DNA from 3 places in the Colwellia sp. MB02u-14 genome. Region 2 is predicted to be linked to each of the others. Evidence: predicted binding sites of a transcription regulator. Region 2 holds the regulator's gene; each other region holds the start of a gene.
What was found. Region 2 encodes sigma-54, which starts transcription at its own class of promoters, with help from an activator protein. Its sites were predicted from a motif close to GTTGGCACGNNNNTNGNNT; they were not measured.
Positions count from the first base shown of each region.

Region 1 (4,296 bases), on a different contig from region 2:
GCCTTATTAATGCTTACGGTGCCTGAACAGTATTTAACCGTGGTCTGGGTAATGCTGGCGCAGGCATTGTCAGGTATTGCTAAAGATCTTAATAAAATGAGTGCTAAAAGCAGTATTAAAACGCTGGTTTCTTCAAGTAATGAGAATGAATATCAAAATGGACTCTTCCGCTGGGTTGCCTATCTTACCGGTTCAAAAAATGCCTTAAAGGGCATTGGTTTTTTTCTTGGGGCATTGTTGTTAAGCACGGTCGGTTTCTCTGGAGCGATGTTGATTATGGCAAGCGTTTTAGCGATAGTTTTTGTCTTAAGTCTTATTGTGTTGCAAGGTGATTTAGGCAAAGCTAAAGACAAAGTTAAATTTAAGCAGATATTTTCGAATCATGCTTCGCTGAATTATTTAGCCGGAGCGCGCTTATTTTTATTTGCTGCCCGAGATGTTTGGTTTGTTGTAGCACTGCCAATATATTTGGTAAGCCATTTAGGTTGGCAACACACCGATGTGGGTATATTTATGGCGCTATGGGTTATTGCTTACGGTATTGTTCAAGGGTTAACACCTAAGGTCTTTATTAAAAATAACCAACATCATATTAATGGCTATTTACTCTTCTGCTGGGGAGGAATTTTATCAGGTGTTACTTTATTATTAGCACTGTTGATGTTCTATGCTCCAACGCTCAATATTAACGCTGAAATTATTATCATCGTTGGCTTATTTGTTTTTGGTGTGGTTTTTGCCGTGAATTCAGCGCTACATAGTTATGTAATAATTGCTATGGCAAAAGAAGACGGTGTTTCAATGGATGTTGGGTTTTATTATATGGCTAATGCGCTTGGCCGGTTATTAGGTACCGTAATGTCAGGTGTTATCTACCAATTTACAGACCTAATAACGTGTTTAATCATTTCTGCATTATTTGCAGTACTTTCAGCGCTACTTATTAAAAGAATTTCTCTTACACATTCATAGCGCTAATAACATTAGTAACGCACCGCTAAATCATTTAACTGTATATTACCCAGTAATTGCTCATCAGTGGTCACAGCTTGCGCACTTTGCTGAGATACTTGCGTTACTTTAACGTTATAAGGGCTAACATTAAAACCGGCATAGGTTTTCCCTGCATCGGTAATAATATTATTTAAGTGTAATAAAGAAAATTCATCACCAATTTTTACGCCATGTCGTTTACCTAAATTAATTGTTAATGAATTACCTGAAACTTGTACTATCTTGCCACGAGTAGGCTGGCACATCATATTTTCGTCTATGTCGATGATCATATCAGATAATACTTTTTCGATAGACATACCATACTGGCTTTGCCAAAAAACTTCACTGTGAACATCAACTTGTTGACGTTTGCCGAATTCCCATGGGGCGGAGCTGCGGTATTTTTTATTGAAAACAGATTCGCCATTACTACCGTTGTAAATATATAGGCTGACACTAAACTGTCGGTTAAAAAAATCTTCTTGCCAAAATTGCCAGCCGTTAGTGGTTGCTTGTTCAAAGCTAATATCATTAATTTCAGAATACATCACATATTGAGTGTCACTAATATTCGCTAACGACATGGTTAAGTTTTTTATGGCTTCAATTTGCAAGCTATTGTTTAAGCGTGAAAATTGCGCTTTTTCTTTTAACAATAATTTTGTATCTAGGTAAATGCCTTGATTATTAATTTTATACGCAAGTTTTTCCATCAACTTACTATCAATAGGATAAATTTTGCCAATGCTTGCCTGTTCTCTATGCATTAAGTTACTGCGTGTGATTAATAATGATTTACGGTAATCTGAAGAAAAACACTGCTTGCTCTGTGGAAATATATCAGCGCGAATGGTCACAGTGACTAAATTTCCTTCATAGGTTTCATCGACAAGTTCAAAGGAGTTAACCGTACCACTTGCGCGAATATTAATTTCATTTTGTGTCAATAATCCGTTAACCGTTTTTTGAACACTTGAAACAGAAGCACCAGCAACCAACAGCGCTTTTTTTAACGCATTCTCCATGGCTAATGTTTTTGCTCGTTCACTGTTTCCCTGCATTATTACTGACTTGCCTTGTGCTTCATACCATTGAGCAATAGCTGAATTAGTCATGAAAAATAAAAGAAGAGCTAATATAAATAAGCGCATAAGATGTCCGTCAGTAAAAATGGGTTTATTATTAATAGGTGAATATGCAGTTTCTATGCCCACTTATTTTATACAGTAATAGTTACATACATTGGCGCGATTTGTGCTTTATATTTGCCATATACTCTTTAATGTCGATTATCGATATTACTATTAGACTTATTATTCGCTTAATGGCGATTAAGGGGAGCTCAATGAAAAAGTGGCTTATTCCATTATTTATTCCATTATTTATTCCAACGTTGATGTCATGTTCATCAATGAATATGATGAATGAAGAGGATGACTTTTATAAATCAAAGCAAGAAGTACGAGGTGAAATTGACAGCTTTAATTTACCTCGACATGCAATAGCTGATGTTGTTAAAGGTCTTACTTATCAGATGCTTGAAAGTAGCTCTTTTGTTAATCCTAAAACACCTATTGCGGTTGCTTCTTTTGTTGAGTTAGCAGATCTTGAGTCAACCAATTGGCTAGGTAACCAAATATCAGAAAACTTTGTTCATGAATTACAACGTCATGGTTTAGTGGTTATTGATTTTAAAACCACAGGACATATTCGTGTAACTCCCCAAGGTGATTATGTGTTTAGTCGTGACTGGAAAGAATTACCCGAACGCCAGATTATTGACTACGTAGTGACGGGTACCATGATGGAACAAGAAAATGGTGTGATGATTAACGCCCGTATGATTGGTATGCAATCACGTGTCGTTGTTGCAACCGCGCAATCATTTATTCCAAGTTGGGTCATCGGCGAACAAATTAATCAAGATGAAAGTGTGCGCATAAAAGACGGATTAATCATTCGAAACAGCGTTATGTTGGCTGAAGATGAACGGTCAATTGAAATTGTTAATTAATTAATTTGTTTAAATAAATTTAGGGCTAACGTTTGGTATTTATGATGAAAAAAATAATTCTTAATTTATTGTTTTTTATGGGGGTCGGTTTTTTACTCGCGAGCTGTTCTAGTGTGTATGATAAACATGTACAGTGGCAAAGTGTGAAGCCTGAAACCTTCCCTGTCTTACGGGCTATTGGACAAGCACCGATCAGTTTGCAAAATTCAGAACATGAGACACAGCGGATGCTGATGGCTATTAATGCGTCAAAACTTGCCGCTTATGCGGAACTTGCTGAACAAGTCTACGGACAAAAAATAAATGGTGAAATGACCATGTCACAATTATTACTAGGAAAGCACGAGGTGTCGGCATCAGTTTATGGCATTATTCGCGCAGCTAAAGTGATAAAAAGCTACCCGGTAGGCGACAGTTACACCACAGAGCTAAGTTTAGATTTTGAAGATGTTTACAATATATATGTCGCTTCTGCACCCAAGCGTGAAATTAAAGACGTGACTTATTATTAAGAGGCAAAGCACAGCCTAAAAAGCATAGTGTAAATTCATATAATAATAGGCGCCGTTGAAACCGAAAGGAGCAGAGCGGCGCGAATATTTAAAAACCCCCGTACTTTCAACAATTATATCGCCCTGTTCATTTTCAATTGTGCCACCTCGAGAGTTTCCTATGCTATTTACATCAGGCATGACATTGAATAAATTATGACTGCCTAAAGTAACAGAAAGCTTTTTTGACACTTGATAATTAATCGAAACGTCAGTCAAAAGTTCTTCACTATACGTTTGTTTACCTCCATCTGTTATCGTGTATTTACCATAATGGTTGAGTAATAAATTTACTGTCCAATATAGGTTTTTATAACGAGTGTTTAAGCTTACTTTACTGCGAGGTTGCCATTCTTCAATAATAGAAATATCTTGCTCTGAAAAAATCTTTTCAACCGCAATTGTGTGTAACGTACTGTGGCTAGGTGTAAATAATTTTGTTACCTCTGTATTTGTAAAGTTTGCAGCCAGAGTGAAATTAATATTCCCTGCTAAAGCTTGAGTCTGCCAAGAGGCGACAATATCAGTACCTTGAGTTTTTGTACCCGCCCCATTCAAGAAGAATTGCCCTTTGGTGACACCTTCTTCGATAAAAGCTTGATCAAGTAAATGAGATATTCCCATGCCTAATTTACTGCTAATAACGATACGGTCGTCAATATTTATTTGATAAAAATCAACACTTAAATCAATATTATCAGTAGGGCTGTAAATCAAACCTATACTGAGGTTGTC
Region 1 is NZ_JACGUX010000087.1:364,433-368,728, reverse strand. It holds gene arsJ (organoarsenical effux MFS transporter ArsJ) at 1-972, shown strand, start outside; gene H4J52_RS18005 (flagella assembly protein FlgT) at 984-2,147, opposite strand; gene H4J52_RS18000 (FlgO family outer membrane protein) at 2,342-3,010, shown strand; gene H4J52_RS17995 (LPP20 family lipoprotein) at 3,055-3,522, shown strand; gene H4J52_RS17990 (TonB-dependent siderophore receptor) at 3,538-4,296, opposite strand, start outside.
Region 1: a site for sigma-54 is predicted at 2,192-2,210, ahead of H4J52_RS18005 (flagella assembly protein FlgT). Genes of this name have one in related genera too.

Region 2 (4,296 bases):
CGTATGGAACATTATCCTGAGTTAAACATTACCAATTTTGAGTTTCCTCAATACACCCTTCATCCAAAAAATAATGCGCCCACATGGAAGGTATCTGCCAATGAAGGCATATTATATAACAACAACCGAGTGAAGTTAGAAAAGCATGTGCGCTTGGTAGCAACCGATCAAAATAGCTTATTACAAGAAGTTCAAGGAAAATACTTTGAACTTGATTTAAAAACTAACATCATAAGTTCAGAACAAGAAATTAAAATTATTGGTAAAGGATTTACCATCGATGGTAAGGGTTTAATTGTCGACTTAAACACCAACCAAATGACACTAACTAAACATGTGAAATCCATTTATGAAATTGTTAAAAAATAGCCTACTGTGCTTAATATTATCAGGCGCCTTGCTTTCATCAGCTTTCGCTGAAAAATTTGATATATCACAAAAAATTGAAATTGATGCATCAAGACAAGCAGCAGATCTTAAAAATAAAATTTTCAGCTATATCGACAACGTAGTTATCACCCAAGGTTCATTAATTATTCGTGCCGACTTGGTTCAAGTGCTAACGCAATCAGGTAGCGAAGAAAAAACCTATATTGCGAAAGGGAAACCAGCAACATTTGAACAAACGTTAACCGATGGTACTCTGCTTAATTTGCAAGCAGATGAAATACGATACGAGCCTGGAAACAATTTAGTGATCATTTCAGGAAATGCATTATTACAACAAGAAGACAGTGAAGTCAGTGGTAGTAAAATCACTTACAATATTGATACTCAGTATGTAAATGCTGAGAGTAAAACTAATGAACGAACGAAGACAATTTTTCAGCCTAAAGAAAAAGTACAAGCGAAAAAAAATGACACTAATACTCTGGAAAAAGGTAACTTATGAGTACGAGCACGCTAATGGCGAAAGGTCTTGCTAAGGCTTATAAAGGCAGAAAAGTTGTTAAGAATGTCAGTATGCAAGTCTCAGCAGGACAAATAGTGGGTTTACTCGGCCCTAATGGCGCAGGAAAAACCACCTCTTTCTATATGATTGTTGGTTTGGTTGAAAGTGATAGTGGCGATATTATTCTCAATGATGAAAACCTCACGTTAGCACCTATGCATGAACGCGCAAGAAAAGGGATAGGGTACTTGCCACAAGAAGCCTCTATCTTTCGAAAACTGAGTGTTTACGATAATATTATGGCCATTTTGCAAACACGAAAAGAATTATCTAATGCAGAACGTGAAGAAAAGCTAGAACATTTAGTTGAAGAATTTAACATAGGTCATATTAAAGATAATTTAGGCATGAGCTTATCAGGTGGTGAACGTCGCCGAGTAGAGATTGCTCGAGCTTTAGCCGCAGAGCCCAAATTTATTTTATTAGATGAACCTTTTGCGGGTGTTGACCCAATTTCAGTAGGTGATATCAAAAAAATTATTCTACACTTAAAAGAACGTGGTATTGGTGTTTTGATCACCGACCATAATGTAAGAGAAACCCTTGATGTGTGTGAACATGCTTATATTGTTAGTCATGGTGAACTTATTGCAGAAGGTAATGCAGATCAAATTCTTGCAAATCAACATGTAAGAGATGTATACCTTGGTGAACAATTCACGCTATAGTAGCTAATAAGTTAATAATATTTTCGTATATCGACAATATTCAATTAAAAATAATAGGAAGTTAATGACCTAAATGCGCCCTACTCTACAACTCCGCATAGGACAACAATTAACCATGACGCCTCAATTGCAGCAAGCAATCAAATTGCTGCAATTGTCAACGTTAGAGCTTCAGCAAGAAATTCAAGAGGCCTTAGAAAATAATCCATTACTAGAAATGGATGAATCGTCAAACAATGCTGAAGATAAAAGTACTGACAATCTTGAAGAAGCTCACACAGCTGGTGCAGGTGATATTAAAGAGAAAGCCGTTTCTGATGGCAGCGAAGACTCTACACCCACCATCGATGAGATCACCACCACTGAAGCAATGGATAAAAATGATATCCCTGAAGAATTAAACATGGATACGACCTGGGATGACAACTACACCGCAGGTGCAGCGAGTTCTAATTCGGGACCCGCTTCAGAAGATTATACTTACCAAGGCGAAACTCAAGATTCTATTCAAGACCACTTACGCTGGCAAATGGAATTAAGCCCTTTCACCGAAACCGACCGTGCTATAGCTACCGCAATCATAGATGCCGTTGACGATGCTGGCTATTTGACCGTTTCCAGTGAAGACATTCTAGACAGTGTTGCCATTGAAGGTGTTGAACTTGATGAAATAGAGGTGGTACTAAAACGTATTAACCTCTTTGACCCTGTTGGCGTTGCTGCACGTTCTATTTCAGAATGTTTAATTATTCAACTTAACCAATTTGACCCCGCAACGCCGTGGTTAGCAGAAAGTAAGTTGGTGTTACGTGACCATATTAATCTGCTGGGTAGCCGAGATTATCGTACGTTAATGCGTAAAACTCGACTAAAAGAAGAGCAACTTCGCGAAGTCGTCCGCCTGATTCAATCACTTGATCCTAGACCTGGCGACAGTGTTATCAAAAGTGATGATCAATACGTTATTCCTGATGTTTCTGTTGAAAAGAAAAATGGGCGTTGGGTTGTTGAACTAAATCCTGATACAGCACCAAAGCTGTCTGTCAATCAGCAATATGCTTCGATGTCTCGTTCGATGAAGTCAACGGCAGACACACAGTTTATTCGCTCAAATTTACAAGAAGCTAAATGGTTTATTAAAAGTTTAGAAAGTCGTAACGATACCTTATTGAAAGTGTCAAACTGTATTGTTCAACGACAAATTGGTTTTTTCGAACATGGTAATGAAGCCATGCGTCCTATGGTTCTAAATGATATTGCCGAAGCTGTCGATATGCATGAATCAACCATTTCTCGGGTAACAACACAAAAGTATATGCATACGCCACGAGGAATTTTTGAACTGAAATTTTTCTTTTCAAGTCATGTAGGGACAGAAAGTGGTGGCGAATGTTCATCAACCGCTATTCGTGCATTAATCAAAAAATTTGTCGCGGCTGAAATACCCGCAAAGCCATTAAGTGATAGTAAAATGGCTGACTTATTAGCCACTCAAGGAATAAATGTTGCTCGGCGTACTATTGCAAAATATCGCGAGTCACTTTCTATTCCCCCTTCTAACCAACGAAAAAGTTTACTTTAACGAAAAGATGAGGAATTAAGCTTATGCAAATTAATCTTTCTGGTCACCATGTTGAAATTACCGAAGCTTTACGAGAAAATGTCAATATAAAAATGGCAAAGTTGACCCGACATTTTGACCATATCAATAATGTTCATGTTGTTCTCACCGTTGAGAAATCAAACCAAATTGCAGAAGCGACGATTCATCTTAGTGGCACTGATTTACATGCTAAAGCTGAAAATCCAGATATGTACGCCTCTATTGACAGTCTTGTTGATAAACTTGATCGGCAAATATTAAAGTACAAAGGCAAAACGAATCAGCATTAATGCTGTTTTTTATCTTTTCTCTAATCAAAGAATGTAAGTAGTGTAATGAAGTTGCAAGATATCCTAACCCTTGACTGCACACTCTGTGCCGTTAAGGGGACTAGCAAAAAAAAACTCCTTGAAATAATTAGCGCCACTGCGGCAAAAAAAATTGAGAACCTTGATACACATCAGCTATTTGAAAGTTTAATGGCGCGTGAAAAAGTGGGTTCTACCGGCATCGGTAACGGTATAGCTATCCCTCATGGGCGTTTGTCAAATACCTCACAAGTCATTGCCGTTTTACTGACCAGTGAACAAGCGGTGGAATTTGACTCTATAGATAATCGCGGGGTAGATATTATTATTGCGCTGTTTGTGCCCGAAGAGAACTGCCAACAACATTTAGAAACGCTACAAAGTATTGCACAAGTATTTAGTACCAAACAAATCGCAAAACAAGTAAGAAAGTGTCAAAATTCGCAAGAGCTTTTTAATTTAATAAAGCAAGCTGCACGTTAATAAATACAATAAAAAGTCAGGAAAATTCAAATGAAACTCATGATAGTCAGTGGTCGTTCAGGGTCAGGTAAAAGTGTTGCATTGCGTGTGCTCGAAGATTTAGGCTACTACTGCGTAGATAATATTCCTGTTAACTTGTTGCCTGCGTTAGCCCATACCGTCATCAATGACTATGATAAAGTAGCCGTTAGTTTAGATGTCCGTAATTTGCCCAATGACCCTAATGATGTCTCAGAAATATTAGATTATCTACCTAAAACAGTAAAGCTCGATATACTTTAT
Region 2 is NZ_JACGUX010000079.1:441,206-445,501, forward strand. It holds gene lptC (LPS export ABC transporter periplasmic protein LptC) at 1-369, shown strand, start outside; gene lptA (lipopolysaccharide transport periplasmic protein LptA) at 350-892, shown strand; gene lptB (LPS export ABC transporter ATP-binding protein) at 889-1,620, shown strand; gene H4J52_RS12355 (RNA polymerase factor sigma-54) at 1,694-3,202, shown strand; gene hpf (ribosome hibernation promoting factor) at 3,226-3,513, shown strand; gene ptsN (PTS IIA-like nitrogen regulatory protein PtsN) at 3,559-4,014, shown strand; gene rapZ (RNase adapter RapZ) at 4,045-4,296, shown strand, end outside.

Region 3 (4,296 bases), on a different contig from region 2:
GCCAATATAAAGATTTGCGGGAACATTATTATCATCAATTAACAATATTGAATTGTATTGTTTAACAATAGCATTTTGATCAGGTGATTGCTTTCGCATTTCTAATCCTACAAGCAATAATTTATTTTCTATATTTTCAGGGGCTTCAACTATCCACGAATTAATATACTTTTTGGCTTTTACTGAATCATTTGCCGATATTAATGAAGATATTAATAACATTTTTACTTTTGATATTTCTATTACTGGTGCATTAGTATTAATAAGACGTTTTAGTGATTTTTCTAAATCTGTAATTCCACTTTCATCACCAGATGAAAGCTTTGCTAAGCTGATACCATTTAATATTTTTTGATTTTCAATGAGGCTTATGTCAATTTTTCGGAGTAATTGAGAAGATTCTATTTTTTCACCACTTTTTAATAATTCCAAACTAGCTAAAGCAAACATTTCAGAGTTGTCTTTTGACGAAGACGTTTTATCGTAAGCGTTAGCAATTGAACTGCCATCACCAAGGCGCAGTTGAATAGCAATATATAATTTTGTAATTAACGGATTGTTTGGAAAGTTAACTTTTAAAGCGCTAAGGTGAGATAAGGCTTGTTCGTCATTTCCTAAATGATAATGGACTAAACTTGCCGTTAATTTAGCTTGAGGAGTGAGCATACCCTGGTTTAAAGTAATATTTATGTGATTCAGCGCTTTTTTATAGTCTTTATTTACTAAGTCAAGTGATGCAGATAGAAGGTTTATATAGGGTTGATTTGGATATTTTTCTAACAACGCTGTAATGAATAATGTCGCCTTTTCAGTATTATTTGCTCTAACATAACTGTCGGCTAATTTCAGAGCTATTATATTATAGTTAGGTTTATTTTCTAGCATATTTTGATATACTAAAGCGGCTTCATCATATTTTTTTTCTGAGAATAATGCATTAGCTAGCAACTGACAAATCAACCATTGTGCTGGGTAATCGGAACACACCTTATCTAAACTCTTGGTGGTATATTCGATATTCGCCGGCTGTTTATAGGTATCTGCAATAGCAGTATTAACAGCAATGAGTTCTGGTTCATTGAGTTCTAAAGCCCATTTTTTAGATAAACTTGCTAGGTCAAAACTATTCTGTGCTTGAGCTTGGTTTAAATAACTTAACGAGGCTATATATGAAATCTTGGCTTTTTCAAAGATTGATAAGCTTGCTTCTTCTTTTTCCCAATAGGTGATTATGCCAATGTGATCATCTAATGCATAAAGTGTTAATAAATAATTTTTTGCAATATTAGTTGGATTATTAACTAATTTTAATACTTTTAAGTATTCTTTTTCGGCGTTAATAAAAAGGCCTAATTGATAATAGCTGTTTGCAATTAATATACGGGCTTGGGCATTCTGAGGTTGATCACGAATAATGTTTTTGGTTTGAATAATAACTTCTGAGTATTTTTGTTCTTCATACATACTCTCTGCCTGCATTAGTTTATCACTTAAGGATACTTCTGAACATCCTGAAACTAACATTAATAATATACAAAGCCTAATTTTTACTAAATACCCTTTCATCATAATCCCTTTAAACTCTAACTCTTAATGAATATATTGCAGAGTTCCTATTAAACAACATGTAAAAAAAAAGTCAATTGATAGTTCAATTGACTTTTATATGAAGATGAATAATCGTTTACTACAGATTTATGATCTACGTTTTCTAGATGAAGCTAAACCTAAAAGACCTAGACCTAAAATGGCAAGTGAAGTTGGCTCAGGTACAGCTACAGTTCTATCTAATCTTAAAAAAGTATAAATAGATGTTGTTTTATTTTCCTCAGTCCAAAAACGATTATACGCTAGAGGTGAAGCACCTTGGTTGTCTGTAGAAGCGAATATAGTGATTTCATAAGCCCAACCTGCAATTACAACAGGAACTGTTACCGGGAATGAAGCACCATTTACAGTATAATCGAAACGGTCATCACATACTGAACCATGATCATGTTGAACTAAATCCCCTTGGAATTTTTCGCCATTATCTTTACTACCAGCGTCACAATCACCGTTTCCTGTTTCTTTAAAATCGATATTAAATTCTGTATTGATTACATTGCCTGGAAATGGTGTCCAGAGACTGTCATCTGATGTTACGTTCAATATACCACCAATAATTGCATTGACTAATGTTCTGCCGCCAATTGGATAATTACCATGAGTTAAGGTTGAAAGTAAGTAGTTTGTACCTAAGTCATTTATATCTGTTGGTGCTTCATCAACTAATTCTAAATAGCTTGGGTTATTGTCAACATTAGTACCCCAAGAGATTTTTGAACTAAGACCAATATCGGTTTGTGAGACAGGGTCTCCATTAGTATTTGTAGATGAAGTGAAACCACCAGTACCTTCAACAGTTATGAATGCAGCGTTAGCGCCAACTGATAAAGACGTTACTAAAAGACCTATTGTTAATTTTTTCATTAAGTTCATTTTTACTTTCCTTTATTTTGTAAAATGCTATTTTTTAGCTCCTACCAGATAGTATGCACTAGGTGTGCCACATTTTGTTTTTTTATTATTTACAGTGTTTTATGTTTTTATTGTGTTTTATTTAAACCTCATGTGTAAAAAAAACGGACATAATCTCAGCTAGCTTTCTTGACCGCCTCACCTTATAAGTAAACTCAAAAGGTGAGGCATATAATCGTGCTTGCATAGTATCTTTTTAGCCATATGTAAGACTTATTTTAATGTAGCCTAACATTATGTGATATTAAATAACTCCTCTTGGCTTTATGTGGAATAAAACTAAATTGTTCAGATTTTAGAGTATTCCAAAAAGGAATATGCTGTAAATGTTAAAATATCCAATTTAGCTGATACTTATGCTCAAGCTTTGCTAAAGTCAGGAAAGAAAGGTGAAGCATGATAAAAGCTAAAGCTGCTTATGATTTGTCTAAGGGAGTGAATATCGTTTTAAACTTTGCTGGAATTTTATTTAGCAAATAAATACAACGAAGAAGTTCATGTATATTAGATGACATAATAGTAGTACGTAGGATCTAAAACTCAAAAAAATTATCTAATTCACTTCTAAGTGTAAATGTTTTAAGTATTCATATAAGTGTTTTAAACGGGCTATATTACTTATCGAAAGAGTTTGTAAATATAGTAGCCATCACCTAGTGAAGTTTGGTGATAGCTAATTATGAAGTGTTACTCCGAATATTTCAGGTTAGTTAAGTTCAAACTATGAATAAAATTTTCGATACCATTGAACAAAATTATCCACGCCTTGTTCAACACTCATCGATGGTTTGTACCCTGTAGCTGTAAATAAATCTTCAACGTCTGCATAGGTTTGGTAAACATCACCTGGTTGCATCGGCATAAGATTTTTGTGGGCTGTTGTACCAATAGATTTTTCTAACGATTGGATAAAGTCGAGTAATTTAACTGGATTGCCATTCCCAATATTAAATATTTTATAAGGGGCTGAGCTATTGGCTGCAGAGGCCGTTTCGATTTTCCAGTCATTATTTATCTGTGGAATAATATCTTGAATACGAATAATTCCTTCAACAATATCGTCGATATATGTAAAGTCTCTACGCATATCACCTTGATTATAAACATCAATTGGCTCACCATTTATTATAGCTTTGGTAAACTTAAATAATGCCATGTCTGGGCGCCCCCAAGGGCCATAAACTGTGAAGAACCTCAGGCCAGTAGTGGGAATGGCGTACAAATGTGAGTAGGTATGAGACATTAATTCGTTTGACTTTTTCGTTGCTGCATACAAAGAAATCGGGTGATCTACACTATCTGAAGTTGCAAAAGGTATCTTACTGTTTAATCCATAAACTGAACTTGATGAAGCATACACAAGATGCTTAACATCATTATGACGACATCCTTCTAATATCGCTAAATGGCCAATTAAGTTAGAGTCGGCATACGCCATAGGATTATCTATTGAGTATCGAACGCCAGCTTGTGCTGCAAGGTGTATAACACGATCAAATTTTTCACGAACAAACAAATCACTTATACCGCTTCTGTCTGCAAGATCTAGTTTGATAAATTTAAATAAAGGTAATTTGGCTAATACGTCTAGCCGAGCCAACTTTAAATTTACATCGTAATAATCATTAAGGTTATCAATACCGATAACATCATGGCCTTGTTCAACTAAACGTTGAACAACATGAAAGCCGATAAAACCAGCAGCACCTGTTACTAAAAATTTCAAATTTTTTCCTAAACTTTATATGTATTATAGGGCGTAATATTGTTTCAGCC
Region 3 is NZ_JACGUX010000001.1:203,286-207,581, forward strand. It holds gene prsT (XrtA/PEP-CTERM system TPR-repeat protein PrsT) at 1-1,566, opposite strand, end outside; gene H4J52_RS00820 (THxN family PEP-CTERM protein) at 1,696-2,481, opposite strand; gene H4J52_RS00825 (NAD-dependent epimerase) at 3,242-4,246, opposite strand.
Region 3: a site for sigma-54 is predicted at 2,535-2,553, ahead of H4J52_RS00820 (THxN family PEP-CTERM protein). Genes of this name have one in related genera too.